Regions from separate parts of the Hylemonella sp. W303a genome, predicted to be linked through region 1. Evidence: predicted binding sites of a transcription regulator. Region 1 holds the regulator's gene; each other region holds the start of a gene.
The links. The regulator sigma-54, encoded in region 1, starts transcription at its own class of promoters, with help from an activator protein. The targets are predictions, from matches to a motif close to TGGCANGNAANCTGCTTT.
Positions count from the first base shown of each region.

Region 1 (3,551 bases):
GCCTCACCAGCCTGCTGCAGGACCTGCGCGTGGAAAAGCTGCGCCTGTCGCCCTCGCTGGCGCTTTCGGGTGGTGAACGGCGCCGCGTGGAAATCGCGCGCGCTTTGGCCACGCAGCCGCGCTTCATCCTGCTGGACGAGCCCTTCGCGGGCATCGACCCCATCGCGGTGATCGAGATCCAGCGCATCATCAGCTTCCTGAAGTCGCGCGGACTGGGCGTGCTGATCACCGACCACAACGTGCGCGAGACACTGGGCATCTGCGACCACGCCTACATCATCAGCGAGGGCCGCGTGCTGGCCGAAGGCACGCCCGCCGACATCGTCAACAACGCCGACGTACGCCGCGTGTACCTTGGCGAGAACTTCAAGATGTGAGTATGTGGGCCCCCATGCTTGTCACTCCCTGCACTGCGCTGCCCCCTGGGGGGCCTTCGCGCCTTGGGGCGGCCCGGCGGCGCGCGCGGGCGCACGCTTGAGAACGGTTTAGCGCATGAAGCAAAGCCTCTCGCTGCGCATCTCCCAGCATCTGGCGCTCACGCCCCAGCTACAGCAGTCCATCCGCCTGCTGCAGCTGTCCACGCTGGAGCTGAACCAGGAGGTGGAGCAACTGCTGGACGAAAACCCGTTCCTGGAACGCGCCGACGAGAGCGCCGAGCGTGAGGCATTTGGTCTGGAGCAAGCTGACACACCGCCGGTGAACGACGACGATCACGGCGACACGGTCAGCAACGGCCCCCTGGAAGGCCCCTCCGAGCACATCCATGAGACGAGCGTCGAAGCCGCCAGCGACGAGGCGACGACCGTGGATCTGGCCAGCGACGGCGACTGGGAAGGGGACGGCAGCGTCGATCTGGCCCCGGACGACAGCGAGTGGGGCGGCGACGCTCCCCCGCGCAACGGCAAGCAGGACGACGACGACGCAGCCGACGCCACCGAACTGGCACGCGCGCACGAAACCCTGCAAGACCACCTGCGTCAGCAAGCCTTGGCCTTGCGGTTGACGCCTGCCGACCGCGCCGCGCTGCTCTTCCTGATCGAGTCGCTCAACGACGACGGCTACTTGGAGGACTCGCTGGAGACGTTGGCGGCCAGTCTGGCGGGCGACGACGCCGAGCAACTGGAAGGTCTGCTGGAACACTTTCAGATCGCGCTGCGCCTGCTGCACCAAATGGAACCTTCGGGTGTCGGCGCGCGCTCGTTGAGCGAATGCCTGCGCCTGCAGTTGCAGCAGCAGATGCAGCACCTCGCGCCGCCCCCCCTTTCGACCTCGAGCGCACAACAGGCGAAACAAGACGCCAGCGGCACGCTACGGCAAACGCTGACTCAGGCGCTGCGCTTGATTGAACAAGCTCCCGAATTGCTGGCGCGGCGCGATCTGCGTCGACTGACCCAGCTGACCGGGGGCTCGGGTGCGGCGGGCGAGGCGCTGACGCGCGAGGCTCTGGCCTTGATTGCGCGGCTGGAGCCCAAGCCGGGTCGCCGTTTCGTGGACGTCGAGCGCCACATCATCACGCCCGATGTGCTGGTGCAGCGCGTGGGGGGCACGGCCAGCAACGCGCGCTTTCGCGTCATGCTCAACCCCGACGTGATGCCCCGCCTGCGCGTGCACGACATCTACGCCAACGCGCTCAAGGGGCAGCGCGGGTCGGGCGGCGGCACGCGCGACGCCAGCAGCCATGCCGCGCTGCAGCAGCGCCTGCAGGAAGCGCGCTGGTTCATCAAGAACATCCAACAGCGCTTTGACACCATCCTGCGCGTGGCCAATGCCATCGTGGACCGGCAAAAGAATTTCTTCGTTCATGGTGAATTGGCGATGCGCCCGCTGGTGCTGCGCGAAATCGCCGACGAGCTGGGTCTGCACGAATCCACCATCAGCCGGGTGACCACGGCCAAGTACATGTCCACGCCTTTCGGCACCTACGAACTCAAGTACTTCTTCGGCTCGGGCCTCGGCACTGAATCGGGCAGCAGCGCCTCCAGCACCGCCGTGCGCGCGCTGATCAAGCAGTTCGTCGGCGCGGAGAACGCCAAGAAGCCGCTGTCCGACAGCCAGCTGTCGGAGATGCTCAAGGAACAAGGCATCGAATGCGCGCGCCGCACCGTGGCCAAGTACCGCGAGACGCTGAAGATCGCCCCGGCGAATTTACGCAAGACGCTCTGAGCGCCCTGCCTCCCCTCTCATGAATGATCTACAGCTTTTCCTGCCCTGCGCTGCTGGCGTGGAGGATTTCCTCGCAACCGAGGTCCAGGCCATCACGGGCGCGCCCAGCGAGGCCCTGCGCAAGGGCCGTGGCGGTGTCGGGGTGCGGGCCAGCTGGCATGACGCGCTCAAGCTCAACCTGCACAGCCGCTTGAGCCAGCGGGTACTGGTCCAACTGGCTCACCGCCCCTACCGCGACGAACAAGACATCTACGAAGCGGCCAGCAGCGTCGCTTGGGAGCTGTGGTTCACCGCCCAGCAGAGTTTCAAGATCGAGCTGACCGCGCAGCACAGCCCGCTCAAGAGCCTGAACTTCGCCACGCTTCGCATCAAGGACGCCGTGGCCGACCGCTTCCGCGCCAAGGGCGGTGCGCGCCCGGACGTGGACACGCAATGGCCGGACGCGCGCATCCATGCCCACCTGACGCGCGAGCAAGTGACGCTCTACATCGACACCTCGGGGGAACCGCTGTTCAAGCGTGGCTGGCGCGAAGACAAGGGCGAAGCACCGCTGAAAGAAACGCTGGCTGCGGCAATGCTGGCGGCCTCCGGCTGGGGTGGCGTTTGGAACCCCGGCGCCGGGCCACTGCCGCTGTACGACCCCTGCTGCGGCAGCGGCACCATCGCCATCGAGGCCGCGCAGATCGCCTGTCGCATGGCCCCTGGGCGACAGCGCCGCTTTGGCTTCGAGCGGCTGCTGCCCTTCCAGGCCGCGGCCTGGCAGCGCATCAAGGCCGAGGCGGAAGCGGCCATCACGCCCTTGCGCGAGCCGCTGGTGTTCGGCAGCGACGTGGCCCACCGCATGGTGGACTTCGCCCAGCGCAACGCCGAGCGCGCGGGCGTGGCCAGCGCCATCGAGTTCCGGGGTGGTGACGCGCTGCAGCGCATGCCCCCCAGCACCCAGCCGGGTGTGCTGCTGCTCAATCCGCCCTACAACGAGCGCATCGCCGTGGCCGGCATTGCACGCGGTGGCCGCGCTGGCGGGCCGATGCGAGGCGGCGCGGACCACGGCGCGCGCGCGGTGCGTGAAACGGCGCAGACCGAGGACGGCGGTGAATTTTTCTCTCGCCTGGCCACGCACTGGAAGAAGAACTACGCGGGCTGGACGGCCTGGGTGCTCACGCCCGACCTCAAGCTGCCAGGCCGGATGCGCTTGAAGGAAACCCGGCGCGTGCCGCTGTGGAACGGGCCCATCGAATGCCGGCTGTTCCGCTTCGACCTCGTGGCGGGAAAAATGGAGGCGAGCACCCATGTCACCGAACGTTGAAACACGCACCCAGCGGCTGGCCACGCTGCTGGGCACCGAACTGCCCATCATTCAGGCCCCCATGGCGGGCTCCCAAGGCAGC
Region 1 covers NZ_JBKFDG010000004.1:14,581-18,131, forward strand. The annotation lists gene lptB (LPS export ABC transporter ATP-binding protein) at 1-377, shown strand, start outside; gene rpoN (RNA polymerase factor sigma-54) at 493-2,163, shown strand; gene ACLBKS_RS08555 (class I SAM-dependent RNA methyltransferase) at 2,183-3,469, shown strand; gene ACLBKS_RS08560 (NAD(P)H-dependent flavin oxidoreductase) at 3,453-3,551, shown strand, end outside.

Region 2 (3,551 bases), 340 kb from region 1:
TGTGGTGCGGGCGCAGCGTGGGCCGCTGGCCCCAGCGCTCCAAGGTGAAGCGTCCGGCCAGACTGAGCAGGGCCGCGCTTTCCAGCGCTTCGTCCGTGTTCATCGGTGGCAAGAGGCCCGCCAGACGTTCGGCCAGCATGGACTTGCCCGTGCCGGGCGGGCCACTCAGCAGCAGGCTGTGGCCACCGGCCGCGGCGATTTCCAGCGCGCGCTTGGGCCCCGCCTGGCCCTTGACCTCGGCCAGATCGGGCCCGGCCACCAGGGCCTGCGGCAGCGCGGGGCGTGCCTGGCGACTCCAGCCCGCATCGTCGGCTTGCTGCGGGGGCACGCCGTCCGCGGGCAGGAACTGCCGCACCACGTCCAGCACATGCACAGCGCGGTAGATTTCGGTGTCGGGTGCGAGCGCGGCTTCCTCCGCGCTGCCCGGTGGCAGCACCAGACGGGTGGTTTGCCCGCGCAAGGCCAGGGCCATGGCCAGCGCGCCGCGCACCGGGCGCAGCTCGCCCGACAGCGAGAGCTCTCCAGCAAACTCGTAAGCGGCCAAGGCCACGCCGTCGATTTGCCCGCTGGCGGCCAGCAGGCCCAGGGCGATGGGCAGGTCGAAGCGCCCGGAATCCTTGGGCAGATCGGCGGGGGCGAGGTTGACCGTGATGCGGCGGTCATGGGGGAACACCAGGCCGCTGTGCAGCAGGGCGGCACGCACCCGTTCGCGCGCTTCCTTGACCTCGGTTTCTGCCAATCCGACCAGCGTGAAGCTCGGCAAACCGGGCGCCAGATGCACTTCCACGCTCACCGCCGCCGCCTCCAGCCCCCGCAGCGCCCGACTGCGCACCAAAGAGAGGCTCATCCCAAACTCCTTAAAACGGTGCAGGCCTGGGGCGGTAGGGCAAAAGCCGGTGCGTAATCCCCGGCGAAATAGCCCGGGGCTGGGATGTGCTGTGAATATTCGCACACTATTGGTGCAATTTGTTGGGTAACACCGGGCATGGAGCGTGCGAAGGTGAGGAGTCGGATTGACAGGACGAATGGAAGGGAAATGATCAAGCCCGGTGATCGAAACCGGGACCCGGTCATGCATGTGGGGAAAAACCACAGTCCCGGACGAGAGCTGACCAGGGAAACGACACCGCGGCAAGGTGGCACGTTCCTTGCAAATCCACACTACCGTCTGGCGTTTGCCGCGCGCAGCCGGGCTTGATTTCAAACCAGGAGAACGCATGAAACTCGTTACCGCCATCATCAAACCCTTCAAGCTCGACGAGGTGCGTGAGGGCCTCTCGGCGATCGGGGTGCAAGGCATCACCGTGACCGAGGTCAAGGGCTTCGGCCGTCAGAAGGGCCATACCGAGCTGTACCGCGGCGCGGAGTACGTCGTGGACTTTCTTCCCAAGGTCAAGATCGAGGCCGCCGTCGCCGACGAGCTGGTCGAGCGCGTGATCGAAGCCATCGAAGGGTCTGCCCGCACCGGCAAGATCGGCGACGGCAAGATCTTCGTGTATGACCTGGAGCAGGTTGTCCGTATCCGTACTGGTGAAACCGGTAAGGAAGCGCTCTGAGATCCATCCACTTAAGAGACCAAGAGAAACTCCCATGAAAAAACTACTCCTCTCACTCGTCGTGGGGCTGGGCCTGCTGGCTGGCTCCGTGAGCTGGGCGCAGACTGCCGCCCCGGCCGCCGAGGCTGCGCCTGCCGCCGCTGCCGCCGCGCCTGCTGCTGCAGCACCCGCCGCCGCTGCACCGGCACCGTCCGCCAACAAGGGCGACACCGCCTGGATGACGGTGGCCACCGCGCTCGTGATCTTCATGACGATCCCCGGCCTGGCCCTGTTCTACGGCGGCCTGGTGCGCAGCAAGAACATGCTGTCCGTGCTGATGCAAGTCTTCGTCGTGACCTGCCTGATTTATGTGCTGTGGGTGATCTACGGATACACCTTGGCCTTCGGTGGCGATGGTGCCTTCTACGGAACGTTTGACAAACTCTTCCTCAAGGGCGTGACGACCGAGTCGCTCGCGGCCACCTTCAGCAAGGGCGTCTACATCCCTGAACTGACGTTCGTTGCCTTCCAGGCCACGTTCGCGGCCATCACCTGCGCGCTGATCGTCGGCGCCTTCGCCGAGCGCATCAAGTTCTCCGCCGTGCTGCTGTTCTGCGTGATCTGGTTCACCTTCAGCTACCTGCCGACGGCGCACATGGTCTGGTATTGGGCCGGTCCGGACGCGATCACCGATGCGGCTTCGCTGGACAAGGTGGTTGCTGGCGCTGGCTTGCTGTGGGCCAAGGGCGCGCTGGACTTCGCGGGCGGTACCGTGGTGCACATCAACGCTGGTGTGGCGGGTCTGGTGGGTGCCTATGTGCTGGGCAAGCGTCTGGGTTTTGGCAAGGAAGCCATGGCCCCGCACAGCCTGACGCTGACCATGGTCGGTGCCGCCATGCTGTGGGTGGGCTGGTTCGGTTTCAACGCCGGTTCCAACCTCGAAGCCAACGGCCTGACTGCTCTGGCTTTCATCAACACGCTGGTCGCTACCGCTGCGGCCACGCTGTCCTGGATCACCGCTGAAGCGCTGTTCAAGGGCAAGGCTTCGATGCTGGGCGCTGCGTCCGGCGCTGTTGCTGGCCTCGTGGCCATCACCCCGGCTTGCGGTTTCGTGGGCGTCATGGGCGCGCTGATCATCGGCCTGCTGGCCGGTCTGGTCTGCCTGTGGGGCGTCACGGGCCTCAAGAAGCTGCTGGGTGCCGATGACGCGCTGGACGTGTTCGGCGTGCACGGCGTGGGCGGCATCCTGGGCGCCCTGCTGACCGGCGTGTTCGCCGCGCCCTCCCTGGGCGGCACGGGCGTGTACGACTACGTCGCCAACAAGGTGGCCGACGGCTACTCGATCGGTGGCCAAGTCTGGATTCAGTTCCAGGGCGTCATCACCACGGTCATCCTGTCGGCTGTGGTCTCCTACATCGCCTACAAGATTGTTGACCTGACCATCGGCCTGCGCGTGAGTGAAGAAGACGAGCGCCAAGGTCTTGACATCACGGCCCACGGCGAAAGCGCTTACAACCGCTGATACGCCGAGGGACTGCAAAGAGCAAAGGCCGGTAGCCGCGCGCAAGCGGGCTGCCAGCCGGAGCAAGCGAGAGTCTCCTCTGGTTCAGCCCGCAAGAGCTACGGCTCTGGCGGGCTTTTTTTATGGGGGTCCGCCTGGGTCCTCGCCGCTTGGCGGCAGCCTGCCAGGCGGCGTGATGCGTGCATTAACATCGCGCGATGCAAGTAGAACCGGCCCTGCAAGACCTCGTGGCACGCGTGCGCGCTGCCCTCGACGACGAGACTCCTTTGCGCATCCGAGGCGGAGGCAGCAAGGACTTTTACGGGCAAGCGCTGCAAGGTGAGATCCTGGACACGCGTGGCCATGCCGGCATCGTGAGTCACGAACCGAGTGAGTTGGTGGTCACCGTGCGCGCGGGCACGCCTCTGGTCGAGCTGGAGGCCGCTCTGGCTGAGCACCAGCAGTACTTGCCGTTTGAACCACCCCACTTCGCGCAGGAATCGGCGGGTCAAGAG
Region 2 covers NZ_JBKFDG010000004.1:359,474-363,024, forward strand. The annotation lists gene ACLBKS_RS10090 (YifB family Mg chelatase-like AAA ATPase) at 1-847, opposite strand, end outside; gene glnK (P-II family nitrogen regulator) at 1,218-1,556, shown strand; gene ACLBKS_RS10100 (ammonium transporter) at 1,591-3,057, shown strand; gene glcE (glycolate oxidase subunit GlcE) at 3,255-3,551, shown strand, end outside.
Region 2: the regulator sigma-54 is predicted to act here: its motif matches at 1,138-1,155, upstream of glnK (P-II family nitrogen regulator).

Region 3 (3,551 bases), on a different contig from region 1:
CCAGTTCCTTCCAGTTGTGCGAGGGGTGGATGTTGACCTCGATCACACCGGGGTCAGGCGTGACCTGCAGCATCTTGAGTCGAGCATCCCTCGGGGGGGGATAGCCTTCCAGCACGATCTTGAAGCCTAGCTCGGCGGCGGTCGCCTCAACCGCGGACAGCAGATCCAGATAATCCTCTAGCCGCGCCAGGGGCGGCATGAAGACGTAGAGGAGGCCACTACTCTTGCCACCGTGCTCTCGTTCGGCCTTCGGTCCGTTGGCACGCATGGGATCGCGCGCCTCCACGCACAGCGCGGTCCGCGTGATCCAGTGCGCGGATTCGAAACGCTGGGGTTGACGTGTAGACATTGCTGCGGATTGAGGCCCGGTGCCGGCGCTCATACCGTTCGGGCCCGTGGGCGGGGTTTCGCCGCCCGAGCCGCCCGCTACTGAGCCACTCAGCTTGCGCGCTGTGTACTGCGCGCGAATTTCCGCGGCTCGCTGCAGAGGCGGGCGCGGGTCGTAGGGGTCTTGTTGGATGACCCACGGATAGTCGCCCTCTCCCACCCAGGGCAGAGAGTCCAGCGGTAGGCGATACCCCATGGCCGAGTCTCCCGGCACAAGGTACATGCGCTCATCTCTAAAGAACCAAGGGCCGGTGCTCCAACGTGAACCGCCCAGCGTCGGGCCCGCGCCGGCCTGCAAGGGGAGTGCGTAACCCACCACAGCGTCCAATTTCTGGCTGAAGACCCGCCGCAGCCGTTGGCGTTCCAGTTCGTCGTCCAGCCGGGCGTGAAAGGGATCCACATTGACCGGAAGGCGCCGCTCGCGCCACAGGTAGTACCACGTGTCTTCGTAGCCGGGCTGAATATAACGAGTGTTCAGCCCCAGCTTGCTGGCCAGGGTGTGGGTGAAGAGTTGGGCGTCTTCACTGCTGTATTGACCCGGAGATCGTTCGTCGGCGAACAAGCCTGGGTCGTGCCAGATGGGCTCGCCATCTGCCCGCCAGCAAATGGAGAGCGCCCAGCGCGGCAACTGCTCACCCGGGTACCACTTGCCTTGTCCGAAATGAAGAAAACCGCCTTGCCCGTATTCGGTGCGCAATTTGTGCACCAACTCGGTGGCGTAGCCACGTTTGGTTGGACCGAGTGCATCGGTGTTCCATTCGGGTGCATCCCGATCACTGGTGGCGACGAAAGTGGGTTCGCCGCCCATCGTCAGGCGCACATCGCCGGCCTGTAGCTGGCTCTCCACCTGTTCTCCCAGGGCCATGATGGCGGCCCACTGTGCGTCGGTGTAGGGCTTGGTGACGCGAGGAGACTCATGGATGCGCGTGACCTGCATGTGGTGCGAAAACTCGACGTCTGCCTCGTCCCCCTCGCTGGCGGGGGCCGCCACCGAAAACATGCCTTCGATGGGCGCGGCGCCCGACGGTTGCGGGGTGCAGGCCAGGGGAATGTGACCCTCGCCCGCCATCAGACCACTGGTGGGGTCCAGACCGATCCAGCCCGCGCCCGGCAGATACACCTCGCACCAGGCATGCAGGTCTGTGAAGTCCACCGTGGTGCCGCTGGGACCGTCGATGGCTTTCACGTCGGGCGTCAGTTGGATCAGGTAACCCGAGACAAAACGTGCCGCCAAGCCGCAATGCCTGAGCAGGTTGACCAGCAGCCAGCCGGAATCGCGGCAGGAGCCGCTGGCCTTGCGCAAGGTCTCTTCGGGTGTCTGCACGCCAGGCTCCAGCCGGATGAGGTACTGGATGTCGGTTTGCAGTTTCTGGTTGAGCGCGACCAGGAAATCCACCGTGCGACGTTTTCGCAAATCAATGCCATCCAGATACTGCTTCAGCAGCGGCGTGAGTGGCGCCGCCACCAAGTAGGGCGCCAGCTCCTCACGCAAGGCTGGGTTGTAGCTGAAAGGAAAATGTTCTGCCTCGGGCTCCAAGAAGAAGTCGAAGGGGTTGTAGACCGCCATCTCGACCACCAGATCGATCGCGACTTGAAACTCTCGTGTCTTCTCCGGAAAAACCAGCCGAGCCTGGTAGTTCGCGAAGGGGTCCTGCTGCCAGTTGATGAAGTGTTGGGCTGGTTCAACCCGCAGCGAATACGAGATGATCTTGCTGCGGCAATGGGGTGCGGGCCTTAGCCGCACAGTCTGCGGACCCAGTTGTACCGGACGGTCGTACTTGTAGTGGGTGACGTGCTGGAGTGCGGCGTGGATGGACATGGCGCGATGAGTGCGGGGAGGGTGGAGGCTCGTTGCTGAGCCGTGCGTGGCGGCAGATGACGGAGAGTGAAGTATTCAATCCCGGTGCGGTTTGATGAGCTTATAGCAAGAGCTGAGCCAAAGGCCCAGGCATGCGAACGCGCCTCATCCGAGGCCCCTATTCGGGGGGTAGGCCCGGAATTTGCTGGTACCCTTGTGCTCAGCTCATGCAAAAGCCGTTGCAGGCAGCGGAGTGCGGACCGTTGGCGCGGCGTGGCTGCGGCAACGTCTGAAACCCATGACTGCAAGCTGTGGCGTGGGCATGACCGGAAGATCGGAAAGACCAGAACAAGGCTAGGCCGCATGTTGAAGTTTGACGAGATGTACCTGGAGTCCGGCACGTTGGCTGCTGGCTTGATGAAGCAGGGTGGCGCCTCGGGCGCGCAGTTCATGACTCAAGGCGCTGCCAGCGATATTCGTGCGCACTATCAGGCGTATGCGCAGTGGCTCTCAGCCCAGAGCCCTGATGCGATGAAAGCCCGGCGCGAAGAAGCCGAAATGATCTTTCGGCGCGTCGGCATCACTTTCGCGGTCTACGGCGACAAGGACGAGGACGGATCGGGGACAGAACGGCTGATCCCCTTTGACTTGATTCCTCGCATCATTCCCGCTGCCGAGTGGAGCGGCATGGAGCGTGGCCTGGCGCAGCGTGTGACGGCCCTCAATCGCTTCATCCATGACGTCTACCATGACCAGGAAATCCTGCGCGCCGGCGTGATTCCGGCTGAGCAGATCCTGCACAACGCGCAGTACCGTCCCCAGATGATGGGGGTGCATGTGCCCAACGACATCTACTCTCACATCAGCGGCGTCGACATCGTGCGTGCGCCTGATGCCGATGGCGTGGGCCAGTACTACGTGCTGGAAGACAATCTGCGCGTACCCAGTGGCGTCAGCTACATGATCGAAGACCGCAAGATGATGATGCGGCTCTTCCCCGAGCTGTTCAACGCGCACCGCGTCGCGCCAGTCGAACACTACCCAGACCTGCTGCTGGAAACCCTGCGCGCGTCCGCCCCCGACACCACGGGCGAGCCCACCGTGGTCGTGCTCACGCCCGGCATGTACAACAGCGCCTACTTTGAGCATGCCTTTTTGGCGCAGCAAATGGGCGTAGAACTGGTGCAGGGGCAGGATCTGTTCGTGCGCGATGGTTTTGTCTACATGCGAACCACGCGTGGCCCCAAGCGCGTGGACGTGATCTACCGTCGGCTTGACGACGACTTCCTGGACCCGCATGTGTTCCGCGCGGATTCGACCTTGGGGTGCGCCGGGTTGATGGAGGCTTACTGTGCGGGCCACGTGA
Region 3 covers NZ_JBKFDG010000002.1:412,574-416,124, reverse strand. The annotation lists gene ACLBKS_RS05550 (DUF2126 domain-containing protein) at 1-2,206, opposite strand, end outside; gene ACLBKS_RS05545 (circularly permuted type 2 ATP-grasp protein) at 2,549-3,551, shown strand, end outside.
Region 3: the regulator sigma-54 is predicted to act here: its motif matches at 2,309-2,326, upstream of ACLBKS_RS05550 (DUF2126 domain-containing protein).

Region 4 (3,551 bases), on a different contig from region 1:
ACCGCCTGCACGAGCTTGCGGCGCGTGCTCGCGGCGGAGGACGGGACGGAGAGTTGGCTGTCTTTCATGGAAAACTCCTGCACAGTGGGTTGAAGAGAGGCACGCATATTTCAGGCCTGCGTATCGCGCGACGCGGTCGGCACGGCTTGCGCCGCGAGGTAGGCCCGCCAGCCGCCGTGGGCCGTGATGTCCAGGGCGCCTTCCAGGGCCAGCCCCTCGCAAAGAAAGCCCTGAACGCTGGCGCCGCCGTCCAGCGTCAGCGTGCCAATGCCCAAGGGCGCAGGCACGAGGGCGACGAAGGAGCCGTAGTGCTCGATCGGCATCTCCCAAACCTCGACCGCGATGCGTGCGCCCTGCCCATCGGCCACGCGTTGCAGGCCGGGCTTGGGCGGCACGGTGCCAGGCAAGGCATAAAGCCGGTAGCAAGGCGCCGTCGTGGTCTGCGAGAGCAGTCGAGCGCCACGTTCGGTGAGTTGGACGTTGAGGGGCATGCCGGACAGGTGCGCGCCCACAACGGCCACGCGCACCATCGACGCGGCGGTTTGGGTTTGGATGCCCGGGATGGGCGTCGGCGCGGGCAGGGGCTCGCCCGTCGCCCCTTGCGTCAGGCCCGTGGCGTGGTGGTAGCGTTGGCCCAGCTCAGCGAGCTGCCAGTCGCTGCCGCAGGGGCCGATCAGCGTGATGCCGAACGGAAGGCCATCGGGGCGAATGCTGCTGGGCACGGACAGGGCCGCGTAATCCAGCAGGTTGACGAAGTTGGTGTAGGCGCCCAGGTTGCGGTTGAGCACCACCGGGTCGGCCTGCATCTGCGCGATGGTGTAGTGCGTGGGCGCCGTGGGCACGAGCATCACGTCCATGCCCTGTCCACCCGCTTCTCGCCACTGCGCCGCGGCCTGCTGACCCAAAGCGCGCAAACGGGTTTGAGCGATGCAAAGGTCCGCAGCGTCATAAGAGCGCCCCTGGGCGATGATGCCCCGCACGGGCTCCATCACGTCCGCCTCATGCGTGTCGAAGAAGTCGCGGATGGCGGCATAGCGCTCGGCCACCAGAGCGCTTTCGTACAGCAGCGCCGCCGCCTCGGCGAAGGGTTGGTAAGCGAAGCGCACTTCCACCCCACCCAGCTCGCGCAGACGCGCGCGCGCGCGGTCGAACTCAGCCTCGGCCAGCGTGTCGCCGAAGAAGGTCAGCACGTCGGGCACGCCAAAGCGGAAGGTGTTGGGGAAAGGCCGATCCGCCAACGTCAGCGCGCGGGAATACGGGTCTTCGGCGTCGTGGCCGCGCGCCGCGTCCAACACCTGCGCAGCCAGCCCCACGCTGCGCGCGAAGATGGAAACGCAGTCCACACTCTGCGCGGCCGGCACCACGCCCCGAGCGCTGATCAGTCCTTTGGACGGTTTGAGCCCGACGATGTTGTTCAGGCCAGCCGGTACCCGGCCCGAACCCGCCGTGTCAGTGCCCAGGGCAAAGTCCACCTGGCCCGTCGCCACCACATAGGCCGAGCCGGAACTGGAACCACCAGAGACATAAGCCGGGTCGAAGGCATTGGGCACCGCGCCCCAGGGCGAACGTGTGCCGTTCAGCCCGCACGCAAACTGGTCCAGGTTGGTCTTGCCCGCCAAGGATGCACCGGCATCGAGCAGCTTACGCACCACGGTAGCGTGAGCCGACGGCGTGCGCGCGAAAGCAGCACAGGCGGCTGTGGTGGGCAGACCCGCCGCGTCGATGTTGTCTTTCACAGCGAAGCGTATCCCCCGCAAGGGGCCCGCCGCCGCGCCTGGCAAGGGTGTTTCGCAGCGGCTTATCCAGGCGCGCGCAGCCTCCAACGGAGTTGGAGCGGGGTTGGAATCTGAGTCAGGAGTAGGAGGGTGCACCATGGAGCCGCAATTCATCTTGTATACATGAAAACATGCAACATGCATGCCAAGCCATGGCCGGCACAAGTGGCGACGCAGAGCAAACGGCTGGACAACCGGCCATTTGCTCGCGCATTTGCAGTGAATTTTTCACGCTATGGCTTGACGCGTGCCCACGGAATCGGCAAAGGAGGCGCCGCCGCACCCTTGAATGGCTAAATTAGCGCCTTGCGCTTTGACGCTTTGAATCCGGCTGCGTTTTACTTCGCTGCCCAGCCCAATTGGAAGCGTCGTGGTCGGCATCTCGGACCGTGGCCATGGCCAGGAAACCGCGCAAGTGGTCGCCTGGGCGCATGGCGTTCCACGGGTCACGGCTGGCGTTGGGTTGTCGCGCGCTTTCAACGTCAGCGTGCGCTGTGGCCTTTCATGGATCAGGATCTCTCTCAAAACCACTCTGAGGAAACATCGTGAACGCTCTGAAGAACATGCGCATTGGCGCCAGGCTGGGCCTGGGATTCGGCGTGATCCTGGTTCTGCTCGCGGTGGTCTCGCTGCTGGGCATCAGCCGCATGGCGCAGGTCTACACGGAACTGCAAGCCATCACCGATGAGAACAACGAGAAAGTGAAGCTGACCGAGAACATGAGCGAGACCATCACGCACATCGGTGCGCTGGCGCGTGACGTGGTGCTCCAGACGGAAGAAGCGGGCATGCGCGCCGCGCACAAGAGTCTGCTCGACACGCGCAAGGATTACTCCAAACTGGAAGCTGACCTTGCCAAGATGCTGGAAAGTCTGGCCAGCACGAGCCCCCGTGAAAAAGAGGCGCTCGCCAAAACCCGCACGCTCAGGGCTCGGGCCGAGGCCATCACGGACAAGGTCGTGGAACTTGGCCTCGCCAACGACAATGTAGAAGCCACGCAGATCCTGACGCGCGACGCGCTGCCCGCCCAGCGCGACTGGCAAGCAGCGGTGGATGAGCTGGCCAACTTTGAGTACCAGGCCAGCGACGACGCGGAGGTGCGTGCCAAGGGGGTTTACGACACGGCCATGGCTTCCATCATCGCGTTGACCACCATCGCGATCTTGCTGGGTGTCTTCGTCGCCTTCGTGATCACGCGCTCCATCACGGCCCCCGTCGGGCGAGCCGTGACGCTGGCCGAAACCGTGGCCGCAGGCGATCTGTCGAGCCGGGTCGTGGTGGAGGGCAAGGACGAAACCGCGCAGTTGCTGCGCTCACTGGCACACATGCAGGAAAACCTGTCCCGGGTGGTGAGCACGGTGCGCGTGGGGTCCGAGTCGGTGGCCACGGCCAGCGCCGAAATCGCGCAGGGCAACCAAGACCTGAGCGCGCGCACCGAGACCCAAGCCAGCTCCTTGGAAGAAACGGCCGCATCGATGGAGGAACTGTCCTCCACCGTCACCCAGAACGCCGACAACGCGCGCCAAGCCAACCAGCTCGCTCAAAGCGCATCGTCCGTCGCGGTGGAGGGTGGCGAGGTGGTCTCGCAAGTGATCGAGACCATGCGAGGCATCAGTGACGCGAGCAAGAAGATCGCCGACATCATCAGCGTGATTGACGGCATCGCTTTCCAGACCAACATCCTCGCCTTGAACGCGGCGGTGGAGGCGGCACGAGCGGGCGAGCAGGGCCGCGGCTTCGCCGTGGTGGCGGGTGAGGTGCGCAATCTGGCCCAGC
Region 4 covers NZ_JBKFDG010000005.1:236,801-240,351, reverse strand. The annotation lists gene ACLBKS_RS11620 (ABC transporter substrate-binding protein) at 1-68, opposite strand, end outside; gene atzF (allophanate hydrolase) at 111-1,874, opposite strand; gene ACLBKS_RS11610 (methyl-accepting chemotaxis protein) at 2,321-3,551, shown strand, end outside.
Region 4: the regulator sigma-54 is predicted to act here: its motif matches at 1,906-1,923, upstream of atzF (allophanate hydrolase).